3 regions of the Paenibacillus sp. FSL H8-0168 genome follow, and region 1 is predicted to be linked to each of the others. Evidence: a T-box and tRNA genes for the amino acid it is inferred to sense, from the RefSeq annotation. Region 1 holds a T-box; the other regions hold tRNA genes.
The links. The T-box of region 1 lies ahead of tyrS (tyrosine--tRNA ligase). A T-box ahead of a tRNA ligase gene usually reads a tRNA of that ligase, here a tRNA-Tyr.
Positions count from the first base shown of each region.

Region 1 (3,731 bases):
TCTTCAAATTGACAGGCAACCCCATATGACATTCCCGGTGCAATTTTGTTCGGGATACACATAAAATATTCATTTGCTCCAAAGTGTCCATAAAATCCTGGGATTTCTTTATAGTGCTGCTCATTATTCAGATTTGTTTTATATTCATATCCTACAATTTTGACCGTTTCGAGCTGCAATATCACCGGCTTATTCACATCCAAATCCCCCATCGTATTTTTTTGGTAATCCAGAAAATTGATTTTACTTTGCCCAGGAAGCTCAATATCACCGTTACGATACTTCCCAGGGGTGATCCCAAAATTCTTTTCAAAAGCGCGGGTAAAAGCCTCTTGTGAGTTGTACTGATACTCAATAGCAACGTCCAACACTTTTTGATTGGATTGTTTTAGCTGTTCAGCCGCCTCGGACAATCTTCTCCTTCTTATATATTGTTGAACCGTAAAACCCGAAATGGCCTGAAAAACCCGCTGGAAATGAAAAGCTGAAAAGCATGCCTGTGAAGCAATATCGGCAATTTTTAGATCCTCCCGGAGATTCAATTCAATAAACTCAATCGCACACTGAATTCGTTTAAAGTAGTCCATATAATCCTTCCCCGCACTTGTAATTGTTTTGGTTATCGATCCTACACCGAAATTGTGCAACCCACGTTTTCATTATGTATAACTCTTTACCTACATGTTTGATTATTTGTGCTAAGTTTACCATGACTTTTCACTTTGCAGAAATAAAAAAGCAGCGCTGAGATCGATACAATCTCAGCGCTGCTTTTGAATATATTTTCATTATCCAAGCTTGATTTTAGCAAATTTCCGTTTACCTACCTGCACAATGTCGCCTTCCTTCGGCGTGTATGCTTCGTTCACATCCGTCCATTTCTCTTCGTTAATTTTGACCGAACCCTGCTGAATACTGCGCTTGGCTTCACCGTTAGATGCTGCAAAGCCCAGATGAGTCAGCAACTGGATCACACGAATGCCACCTTCTTCTAACTGATCAGCCGTCAAGGTGAACTCTTCAATATCGTCAGGCAGCGCACGTTGCTGGAATACGGTCACAAAATGCTGCTTCGCTGCTTCCTCTGCTTCTTCACCATGGTACATGCGCACTAACGTTCCAGCCAGCTTCATTTTGGCATCACGTGGATGCACTGAGCCGTCCTTAACACCTTTCGCCAGCTCTGACAGCTCCTCGTTGTTGATATCCGTTGCAAGCTCAAAATATTTCAGCATCAGCTCGTCAGGAACGGACATGGACTTCCCGTATATTTCGTTCGGCTCCTCATCAACACCAATGTAGTTCCCCAAACTTTTGCTCATCTTCTGGACGCCATCCAGCCCTTCAAGCAATGGTAATGTAATCGTAGCCTGCGGCTCAACTCCGTATTCTTTTTGCAGGGTTCTGCCCATTAGCAGATTAAACTTCTGATCCGTCCCCCCCAATTCAATATCGCTTTGGAGAGCCACGGAATCCATGCCCTGCATCAGCGGGTAAAAGAACTCATGGATGCTGATCGGCAATCCGTTTTGGTACCTCTTTGTAAAATCATCCCGTTCCAACATACGGGCAACCGTTACTTTGGCCGACAGGGTTACTACATCAGCAAAAGACATTGGCCCTAACCATTCGGAATTGTAGAATACCTTTGTTTTTTCAGGATCGAGAATTTTAAAAATTTGTTCCTTGTACGTTTGAGCATTACGCTGTACATCTTCCTCAGTCAGTTGCTTACGAGTCTCCGATTTACCTGTCGGATCACCAATTCTGCCTGTAAAATCTCCGATAATCAGTTGCACTTGATGGCCTAATTCCTGGAACTGGCGCAGTTTGTGCATAACAACCGTATGTCCGATGTGAATGTCAGGCGCAGATGGATCAAGACCCAGCTTAATTTTGAGTGGCTCGCCGCTAACGACTGATTTGATAACCTTACGCTTCAGCTCATCCTCCGGTACAATTTCCGCCACACCCCGCTGTATCACCTCTAACTGTCGCTCGACCTCTACCTGTTGCTCCGGCTTCAATTCTTCCCACTTCATGCTGTATACCTCCCATTTTTCATCCAAAATATTACATATTAGACAAACCAAAAAGCCCCTTTCATCCCAAGGGACGAGAAGGAGCTGCTCGCGTTACCACCCTAATTAAAGAAACGCATGTCAAAGACAGACATTTCTTTCACTTCATTCCTATAACGGGCCTACACCCGGTACTGGATTACTATGGCAGCTTCGCAAATCTGCAAATGCTTTCCATTCATCCAGACAGCTCCAGACGGTAATTCAAAGGAGGGACGCTACCGATTCACACCACCCATCGGCTCTCTGTACAACGTGAATCCGCCTTCTACTGAAGTCTTTCTCTGCTTTTCACGATATTTACTTTGACCTATTTATAACACACTGCTTTTATGTAGTCAACGACACCAAAAGACAGGCTTTTTAGCATATGGGTTCATTTTGTAATTTTATGCTATAATAATGGCTGTTATAAAGGAGGAAGACTTAATGGTTGAAGAAAAAAACAATGTATCAGCGCCAAAGCCTTCCCGCTTGAGGACAACCATGCGAAGGCTCGGCCGTGTCATAAAGTGGGTCATCATCATCGGTTTTATGGGGGCACTATTTGCAGGGGGGGCCGCCGCTGGCTATGTTGCTTCTATTGTAAAAAGCGAACCCGTGCGTTCCAGATCCATGATCCTACAGGAAGTAGATAAGAATGCAATCACAGGCTTCGCTTATTTCAATGATGGCTCTCCCATCGGACAACTTCGGACAGAAGAAGATCGAAGACCTGTCACGTTTAAGGAGATTCCACAACTCGTCATTGACGCAGTCATTGCCATTGAAGATAATCATTTTTACGAGCATAAAGGTGTCGATCTGTCGGGAACGCTGCGTGCTGTGAAGCAAAAGGCGCTGCATGAATCCGTACAAACCGGGGGTAGTACCCTCACCCAGCAGCTTGCGCGTCGTGTCTTTCTAAATCTCGATCGCACGGATGACCGCAAGGTCAAAGAAATTTTGCTGTCTCTGCGCCTTGAGCGCTTCCTAAGCAAGCAACAAATTATTACGGCCTATCTCAATAAAGTACCTTTTGGTAATGGTTCAAGCGGTTACAACGTCTTTGGCATTAAAGCAGCGGCCAAAGGTATCTTTAATGAGAATGATCTGAACGAGCTTAATATAGCCCAGGCTGCCTATCTAGCAGGTTTGCCACAGCTTCCTTCTTCTTATTCTGCTTTCAACGGTAAGGGTGAGTTTAATGAAGCTGGCTTTAAAAGAGCCATCAACCGCCAGCACCTGGTACTCAGTCGAATGCTGGAGGAGAACAAAATCAATAAAGCACAGTATGATGAAGCGATGGCTTTTGATATTAAAAAATCTCTCGCACCACGCACTGTTAAAGCTTATAACACCTATCCATACCTTATGATGGAAACAGAACGACAAGCTGCGCAGGCACTCATGTCTGTCACCAATCCGGGTCAAGCAGCTAATGCCAGTGCAGATACCAAGACCAAGGATGATAACGATTTACTCAAAGAAGCCGAACAGCAGCTTCGCACAGGCGGTTATATGGTGTACACCACCATTGATAAGAGCGTATACAAATCTATGCGTCAAATTGCAGAAAATAAAGACAACTTCTCTGCCACTAGTAAAACCAAGGGTGACGAACAAGCAGCGGCAATTCTGATTCAGCATAAAACAGGCGCCATTCTTGGA
Region 1 covers NZ_CP151948.1:3,611,798-3,615,528, forward strand. The annotation lists gene MHI21_RS16080 (AraC family transcriptional regulator) at 1-587, opposite strand, end outside; gene tyrS (tyrosine--tRNA ligase) at 789-2,042, opposite strand; T-box leader at 2,109-2,375, opposite strand; gene MHI21_RS16090 (transglycosylase domain-containing protein) at 2,511-3,731, shown strand, end outside.

Region 2 (3,731 bases), 2.5 Mb from region 1:
TTAGCTATCATTTTCCCAGCTTCCTCCTTCACAGTTTGCGTCAAATGCGACATAAAACCTCCACTTATCTTGTTCAACTAAACTGCCCGTTAGCTCAATGAAAAAAAGCAGCCCCTCATGAACTGCCCTACTGCTACTCACTTCAACAATAGGATGAGTTCATTCAAAGGCTACCTCATTTACCAAGTAATCCAACCACTCGTTCGTTTGTAACTGTGTAGGAGCTCGTATTCTTCACTACGCATCAGTCGTTTCATTTTTGTTCTATACAGACGATAATCATCTTTTCTTGCTATCTTACATTCTTTGTTGTAATGAACACTCTTGATTCCTTTACGGAAATCCTTAAGCTTCTCTTTTCTTGAATCTTTGGGCTTATTATTGATCTCCAGACTTTGCTGTTTCTCATCTTCCCAGAATTGAATCTCTTCCCGTGTAAACATCTTCATCCCCGTTGTGCCGGGTTAGATTTTGGCATTTGAAGCCATGACCTTAGACACAACTAATAGAAGAAGATCTTCGGATTGAACATTAGCTCACCTCTGATTTTATTCTCCCTTATTTTAACATATTTATAACTATCCTGCCCTTTAGTTTAATAAAAAGAGAGCAGACTTGAAGCGCCTGCTCAACATTGTGTGTTATTTAACTATCGTTCCTCGTTAGTTGTACGCCCTATCCATAGAAAGCCTCGTGTGCACCTGTCATATCTGGCATCGTGATATCCATGGTCACCATGTCCAGTTGCTTCTCAGACGAAGAAGACTCCGGTCAGCGCTTCGCTCAAAGCCTATTGAACGGTAAGCAGATTGAAGTTTTAGATCTGGTGCGGTTGCTTCTCTCGCCGATACCAGAGTTAGGTTGCGGGGTGCTGGAGGCGGGGTAATTTCCGATGAAATTTTCTGTCTGCATGCTGATATTGCCTTCAAGAATTGAACTACGAGCTGAAACTTAAGTATATGGAGGAGATTGGCTTGGAGTTTCTACTGCTTGTGATGTCGATAAAAACAGTTTAAAAGTAAAAAAGGAGAGATGGCATAAAAATAAGCCATCTCTCCTTTTTCATATATATAAAGCGGGTAATGGGAATCGGACCCACGCTACCAGCTTAGAAGGCTGAGTTTTACCATTGAGCTACATCCGAAATAGATGCCGGTGAGAGGACTCGAACCTCCACGGTTTCCCTCACGATTTTGAGTCGCGCGCGTCTGCCAATTCCGCCACACCGGCTTATGAAGTTAATGGCGTCCCCTGAGAGATTCGAACTCCCGACCTTTTGATTCGTAGTCAAACGCTCTATCCAGCTGAGCTAAGGGGACTAATAAATGGAGCGGACGACGGGAATCGAACCCGCGACCCTCGCCTTGGCAAGGCGATGCTCTACCGCTGAGCCACGTCCGCAAAAAACAAGATGCGCGTGGAGGGACTTGAACCCCCACGTCAAAGACGCTAGATCCTAAGTCTAGTGCGTCTGCCAATTCCGCCACACGCGCATGTAATACAATGGTGAGCCATGAAGGACTCGAACCTTCGACACCCTGATTAAAAGTCAGGTGCTCTACCAACTGAGCTAATGGCTCGTAAAACTGGTGGAGGATGATGGATTCGAACCACCGAACCCGTAAGGGAGCAGATTTACAGTCTGATGCGTTTGGCCACTTCGCTAATCCTCCAAAATGGTGCCGGCGAGAGGACTTGAACCCCCAACCTACTGATTACAAGTCAGTTGCTCTACCAGTTGAGCTACACCGGCATATTAAGTTAAATGGCGGAACCGACGGGATTCGAACCCGCGATCTCCTGCGTGACAGGCAGGCATGTTGGGCCTCTACACCACGGTTCCAGAGGCAACTCTCTTAGTTGAAAGTAATTGCGGAGGCAGGATTTGAACCTGCGACCTTCGGGTTATGAGCCCGACGAGCTACCGAACTGCTCCACCCCGCGACAGTAATAAATATTTATTTTTCAAATGGTGGAGGCTGAGGGGCTCGAACCCCCGACCCTCTGCTTGTAAGGCAGATGCTCTCCCAGCTGAGCTAAGCCTCCGAATTACTATGACCCGTAGGGGATTCGAACCCCTGTTACCTCCGTGAAAGGGAGGTGTCTTAACCCCTTGACCAACGGGCCATATATCTATTATTAAGAGCTGGCGGAGAGAGAGGGATTCGAACCCTCGAGACGCTTTTGGCGCCTACACGATTTCCAATCGTGCTCCTTCGGCCAACTCGGACACCTCTCCATATGGCTCCCCGAACAGGACTCGAACCTGTGACAACTCGATTAACAGTCGAGTGCTCTACCAACTGAGCTATCAGGGAATATTGGTGGAGCCAAGGGGGATCGAACCCCTGACCTCCTGCGTGCAAGGCAGGCGCTCTCCCAGCTGAGCTATAGCCCCATCTAAAAAATCAATTTTGTATGTATAATCAATAGCCTGATAGGCGAAAAAAAATCCCCATTATGGGGTTGCTTGGCGACGTCCTACTCTCCCAGGACCCTGCGGTCCAAGTACCATCGGCGCTGGAGGGCTTAACGGTCGTGTTCGGGATGGGTACGTGTGGAACCCCTCCGCTATCGCCACCAAACATGAATTTACATCGTAAATTCTACCGTACGGTTATTCAGTTCATCACTTATCGTGTGAATGAATAGCCATGCGCTTGTTGTATGTATTTCTACATACATTCAAGGTTACACCCTGAAAACTGGATCCGAAACTCATTTACGTTTTATTTTTAGGATAAGCCCTCGACCGATTAGTATTGGTCAGCTCCATGCATTACTGCACTTCCACCCCCAACCTATCTACCTCGTCGTCTTCAAGGGGTCTTACATACTGGGAAATCTCATCTTGAGGGGGGCTTCACGCTTAGATGCTTTCAGCGCTTATCCCTTCCGTACATAGCTACCCAGCGGTGCTCCTGGCGGAACAACTGGTACACCAGCGGTACGTCCATCCCGGTCCTCTCGTACTAAGGACAGCTCCTCTCAAATTTCCTACGCCCACGACAGATAGGGACCGAACTGTCTCACGACGTTCTGAACCCAGCTCGCGTACCGCTTTAATGGGCGAACAGCCCAACCCTTGGGACCTACTTCAGCCCCAGGATGCGATGAGCCGACATCGAGGTGCCAAACCTCCCCGTCGATGTGGACTCTTGGGGGAGATAAGCCTGTTATCCCCAGGGTAGCTTTTATCCGTTGAGCGATGGCCCTTCCATGCGGTACCACCGGATCACTAAGCCCGACTTTCGTCCCTGCTCGACTTGTAGGTCTCGCAGTCAAGCTCCCTTCTGCCTTTGCACTCTTCGAATGATTTCCAACCATTCTGAGGGAACCTTGGGGCGCCTCCGTTACTCTTTAGGAGGCGACCGCCCCAGTCAAACTGCCCACCTGACACTGTCCTCGCACCGGATCACGGTACCAAGTTAGAACCTAGATACGATCAGGGTGGTATCCCAAGGATGCCTCCTCTCAAGCTGGCGCTCAAGATTCTACGGCTCCCACCTATCCTGTACAGATCGTACCCAAATTCAATATCAAGCTGCAGTAAAGCTCCATGGGGTCTTTCCGTCTTGTCGCGGGTAACCTGCATCTTCACAGGTATTAAAATTTCACCGGATCTCTCGTTGAGACAGCGCCCAAGTCGTTACGCCATTCGTGCGGGTCAGAATTTACCTGACAAGGAATTTCGCTACCTTAGGACCGTTATAGTTACGGCCGCCGTTTAC
Region 2 covers NZ_CP151948.1:1,136,288-1,140,018, reverse strand. The annotation lists gene MHI21_RS05265 (hypothetical protein) at 180-443, opposite strand; tRNA gene MHI21_RS05260 (tRNA-Leu) at 1,151-1,230, opposite strand; tRNA gene MHI21_RS05255 (tRNA-Arg) at 1,243-1,319, opposite strand; tRNA gene MHI21_RS05250 (tRNA-Gly) at 1,327-1,401, opposite strand; tRNA gene MHI21_RS05245 (tRNA-Leu) at 1,413-1,493, opposite strand; tRNA gene MHI21_RS05240 (tRNA-Lys) at 1,505-1,580, opposite strand; tRNA gene MHI21_RS05235 (tRNA-Tyr) at 1,588-1,673, opposite strand; tRNA gene MHI21_RS05230 (tRNA-Thr) at 1,678-1,753, opposite strand; tRNA gene MHI21_RS05225 (tRNA-Asp) at 1,767-1,843, opposite strand; tRNA gene MHI21_RS05220 (tRNA-Met) at 1,871-1,944, opposite strand; tRNA gene MHI21_RS05215 (tRNA-Val) at 1,971-2,046, opposite strand; tRNA gene MHI21_RS05210 (tRNA-Glu) at 2,056-2,127, opposite strand; tRNA gene MHI21_RS05205 (tRNA-Ser) at 2,148-2,239, opposite strand; tRNA gene MHI21_RS05200 (tRNA-Asn) at 2,243-2,318, opposite strand; tRNA gene MHI21_RS05195 (tRNA-Ala) at 2,323-2,398, opposite strand; rRNA gene rrf (5S ribosomal RNA) at 2,469-2,585, opposite strand; rRNA gene MHI21_RS05185 (23S ribosomal RNA) at 2,737-3,731, opposite strand, start outside.
Region 2: it encodes a tRNA-Tyr, which carries the amino acid that the T-box ahead of tyrS (tyrosine--tRNA ligase) is inferred to sense. The anticodon was not compared.

Region 3 (3,731 bases), 1.1 Mb from region 1:
TGCAGCTTGATATTGAATTTGGGTACGATCTGTACAGGATAGGTGGGAGCCGTAGAATCTTGAGCGCCAGCTTGAGAGGAGGCATCCTTGGGATACCACCCTGATCGTATCTAGGTTCTAACTTGGTACCGTGATCCGGTGCGAGGACAGTGTCAGGTGGGCAGTTTGACTGGGGCGGTCGCCTCCTAAAGAGTAACGGAGGCGCCCCAAGGTTCCCTCAGAATGGTTGGAAATCATTCGAAGAGTGCAAAGGCAGAAGGGAGCTTGACTGCGAGACCTACAAGTCGAGCAGGGACGAAAGTCGGGCTTAGTGATCCGGTGGTACCGCATGGAAGGGCCATCGCTCAACGGATAAAAGCTACCCTGGGGATAACAGGCTTATCTCCCCCAAGAGTCCACATCGACGGGGAGGTTTGGCACCTCGATGTCGGCTCATCGCATCCTGGGGCTGAAGTAGGTCCCAAGGGTTGGGCTGTTCGCCCATTAAAGCGGTACGCGAGCTGGGTTCAGAACGTCGTGAGACAGTTCGGTCCCTATCTGTCGTGGGCGTAGGAAATTTGAGAGGAGCTGTCCTTAGTACGAGAGGACCGGGATGGACGTACCGCTGGTGTACCAGTTGTTCCGCCAGGAGCACCGCTGGGTAGCTATGTACGGAAGGGATAAGCGCTGAAAGCATCTAAGCGTGAAGCCCCCCTCAAGATGAGATTTCCCAATTAGTAAGACCCCTTGAAGACGACGAGGTAGATAGGTTGGGGGTGGAAGTGCAGTAATGCATGGAGCTGACCAATACTAATCGGTCGAGGGCTTATCCTAAAATAAAACGCAAATGAGTTTCGGATCCAGTTTTCAGGGTGTAACCTTGAAACAAATGCTTAATATTCCCTGATAGCTCAGTTGGTAGAGCACTCGACTGTTAATCGAGTTGTCACAGGTTCGAGTCCTGTTCGGGGAGCCATATGGAGAGGTGTCCGAGTTGGCCGAAGGAGCACGATTGGAAATCGTGTAGGCGCCAAAAGCGTCTCGAGGGTTCGAATCCCTCTCTCTCCGCCATAATTGATTTGTAGCATGGCCCGTTGGTCAAGGGGTTAAGACACCTCCCTTTCACGGAGGTAACAGGGGTTCGAATCCCCTACGGGTCATAAAAATATCATAAAAGGGATTGCAATAAAAAGTTCATTATGGTATAATATGAGAAGTGCTTAATTGTGGAGGCTTAGCTCAGCTGGGAGAGCATCTGCCTTACAAGCAGAGGGTCGGGGGTTCGAGCCCCTCAGCCTCCACCATTTGAAAAATAAATATTTATTACTGTCGCGGGGTGGAGCAGTTCGGTAGCTCGTCGGGCTCATAACCCGAAGGTCGCAGGTTCAAATCCTGCCCCCGCAACCAATTAAAATTTATTATGGAACTGTGGTGTAGAGGCCTAACATGCCTGCCTGTCACGCAGGAGATCGCGGGTTCGAATCCCGTCAGTTCCGCCATTAGTAATACAACGTTTAATGATGAGTCTTAGAATAAGGCTCGGTAGCTCAGTCGGTAGAGCAGAGGACTGAAAATCCTCGTGTCGGCGGTTCGATTCCGTCCCGAGCCACTTTTAATTGAATATTTTATGTGCCGGTGTAGCTCAACTGGTAGAGCAACTGACTTGTAATCAGTAGGTTGGGGGTTCAAGTCCTCTCGCCGGCACCATTTTTGGAGGATTAGCGAAGTGGCCAAACGCATCAGACTGTAAATCTGCTCCCTTACGGGTTCGGTGGTTCGAATCCATCATCCTCCACCAGTTTTATAGGGGCATAGTTTAAAGGTAGAACAACGGTCTCCAAAACCGTTGGTGTGGGTTCAATTCCTGCTGCCCCTGCCAATCATTCATTACTTGCGGCGGTCGTGGCGAAGTGGTTAACGCACCGGACTGTGACTCCGGCATTCGTGGGTTCAAGCCCCATCGGCCGCCCTTTACTTATTGGGGATTAGCCAAGCGGTAAGGCAACGGACTTTGACTCCGTCATGCATAGGTTCAAATCCTATATCCCCAGCCATCATTATGCGGACGTGGCTCAGCGGTAGAGCATCGCCTTGCCAAGGCGAGGGTCGCGGGTTCGATTCCCGTCGTCCGCTTTGTTACACTCTGGCGCCATAGCCAAGTGGTAAGGCAAAGCTCTGCAAAAGCTTTATTCCCCAGTTCAAATCTGGGTGGCGCCTCCATAATTGAATACGCCGGCGTGGCGGAATGGCAGACGCGCTCGACTCAAAATCGAGTGGGAAACCGTGGAGGTTCGAGTCCTCTCGCCGGTATTAACTAAAAGAGTTCATTAGAGACATTTTCTAGTGAGCTTTTTTTATTCGAGTTTTAGTGCCTCACTCATTGTTTGAGCTGAAGATACTTTCGAGTTGTATTCCATAATCACTGTGACCCGGCCATTCCTGAACTTCTTTCATGCTTACCCCTAATACATCTACATAAATATACTCCAGGTATTCAAGACAATAAGAATTGTCAGAAGATAGGATTCCTGTTATTCCTTCATACGAATCAGAAGCTCATAGAACGTGTCCACCAGTGGCAGTATACGGCGACTGGCTTTATTCTTGGTTCGATCCTTTTCAATTTCAATATATCTACCATTCAAATTGCCCGATGTGGCGGTATGTTTAATATTAATAGTCCAATTCAATAAATCAATAGCCGACCATTTTAATCCTACGACCTTGCTTCGGCTTAGCCCATAAAAGGCAGCCAGGATAACGAAAAGCTCAATTCTTTCGCCTCGGATTACTGCGAGGAGTTGATTCAGCTCCTCGGCATTGTAGAAGCTCACGACGTAATTGTTCTTTTTTGGGCTTTCAACTAAGTCAGGGAGATTCGCCACAATCGGCTTTATTTTCACGGCATACTGAAGGGCTCTGCAAATGTTCGCGTGGTAATGAATAACGGTATTGGCGCTGACACCTTGCACATTCATTTCATGGGTATACAAGGTCTGAAAATCTTCTGTAGTTAAATCATCAAGCAATACATCCCTTTCTCTCGGAAAAAGGATCTACGTGGCCTTTTACAGTGTCGGAATAGGAGATATAGGAGATAAGCCCGATACTGTTTTTCATCATCTCTAGCCATTGAAGCATAAAGTCTGCGAACAGCCTTTTGCTATTACCGGATGGAGTAGCCGCTTTTACTCTTACAGCATATCTTCGTTTTCAACCGCGAGTGCTTGTCCTTCCATATGATAATTCTTCCTGGCTTCCTGAAGCAAGATTTCGGCTCTTTTCTTGGTTCCTTTTATCTTAAGCCCCGTAGGGATCCATTTTGGTTATCGTTTACCATTCTTATCTTTACAGTTAGGCGGATGTCCCGTTGCGCTTTCTCCTCTTCCAACAACTCCAGAGGGTGAACCCGATCCTTTTTCAAATACCGGTTGGGCTTCCGAATGGATTTGCTACAAAAGTGGTAGCTGAATCCGCCGATGGATTGCTTTAGCGCCCAGAAGGTGCATTTTATTTTGAACCGGGCGGTATAAAGTTCGATGATCTAAGTCGCCTCCAGTGTCAGATCGGTGCTGGCTAGAATGGAGCATCGCCTGTTCGGATTCACCAGCAAAAACCACAGTTTTTGGTATACTCTTTGGCCCCATACCATATCCAGACACAGGTAATTGACGGATTATTCTTTGCCATACATGCTCACGATAGCGTACTCAAACGCGGCGATACGGCTTTAAAACAGCTCGGCCAAGCAC
Region 3 covers NZ_CP151948.1:4,745,887-4,749,617, reverse strand. The annotation lists rRNA gene MHI21_RS21130 (23S ribosomal RNA) at 1-813, shown strand, start outside; tRNA gene MHI21_RS21125 (tRNA-Asn) at 880-955, shown strand; tRNA gene MHI21_RS21120 (tRNA-Ser) at 959-1,050, shown strand; tRNA gene MHI21_RS21115 (tRNA-Glu) at 1,068-1,139, shown strand; tRNA gene MHI21_RS21110 (tRNA-Val) at 1,208-1,283, shown strand; tRNA gene MHI21_RS21105 (tRNA-Met) at 1,310-1,386, shown strand; tRNA gene MHI21_RS21100 (tRNA-Asp) at 1,402-1,478, shown strand; tRNA gene MHI21_RS21095 (tRNA-Phe) at 1,516-1,588, shown strand; tRNA gene MHI21_RS21090 (tRNA-Thr) at 1,611-1,686, shown strand; tRNA gene MHI21_RS21085 (tRNA-Tyr) at 1,692-1,777, shown strand; tRNA gene MHI21_RS21080 (tRNA-Trp) at 1,785-1,858, shown strand; tRNA gene MHI21_RS21075 (tRNA-His) at 1,876-1,948, shown strand; tRNA gene MHI21_RS21070 (tRNA-Gln) at 1,959-2,033, shown strand; tRNA gene MHI21_RS21065 (tRNA-Gly) at 2,041-2,112, shown strand; tRNA gene MHI21_RS21060 (tRNA-Cys) at 2,125-2,199, shown strand; tRNA gene MHI21_RS21055 (tRNA-Leu) at 2,211-2,289, shown strand; gene MHI21_RS21050 (hypothetical protein) at 2,511-3,008, opposite strand; gene MHI21_RS21045 (hypothetical protein) at 3,690-3,731, opposite strand, start outside.
Region 3: it encodes a tRNA-Tyr, which carries the amino acid that the T-box ahead of tyrS (tyrosine--tRNA ligase) is inferred to sense. The anticodon was not compared.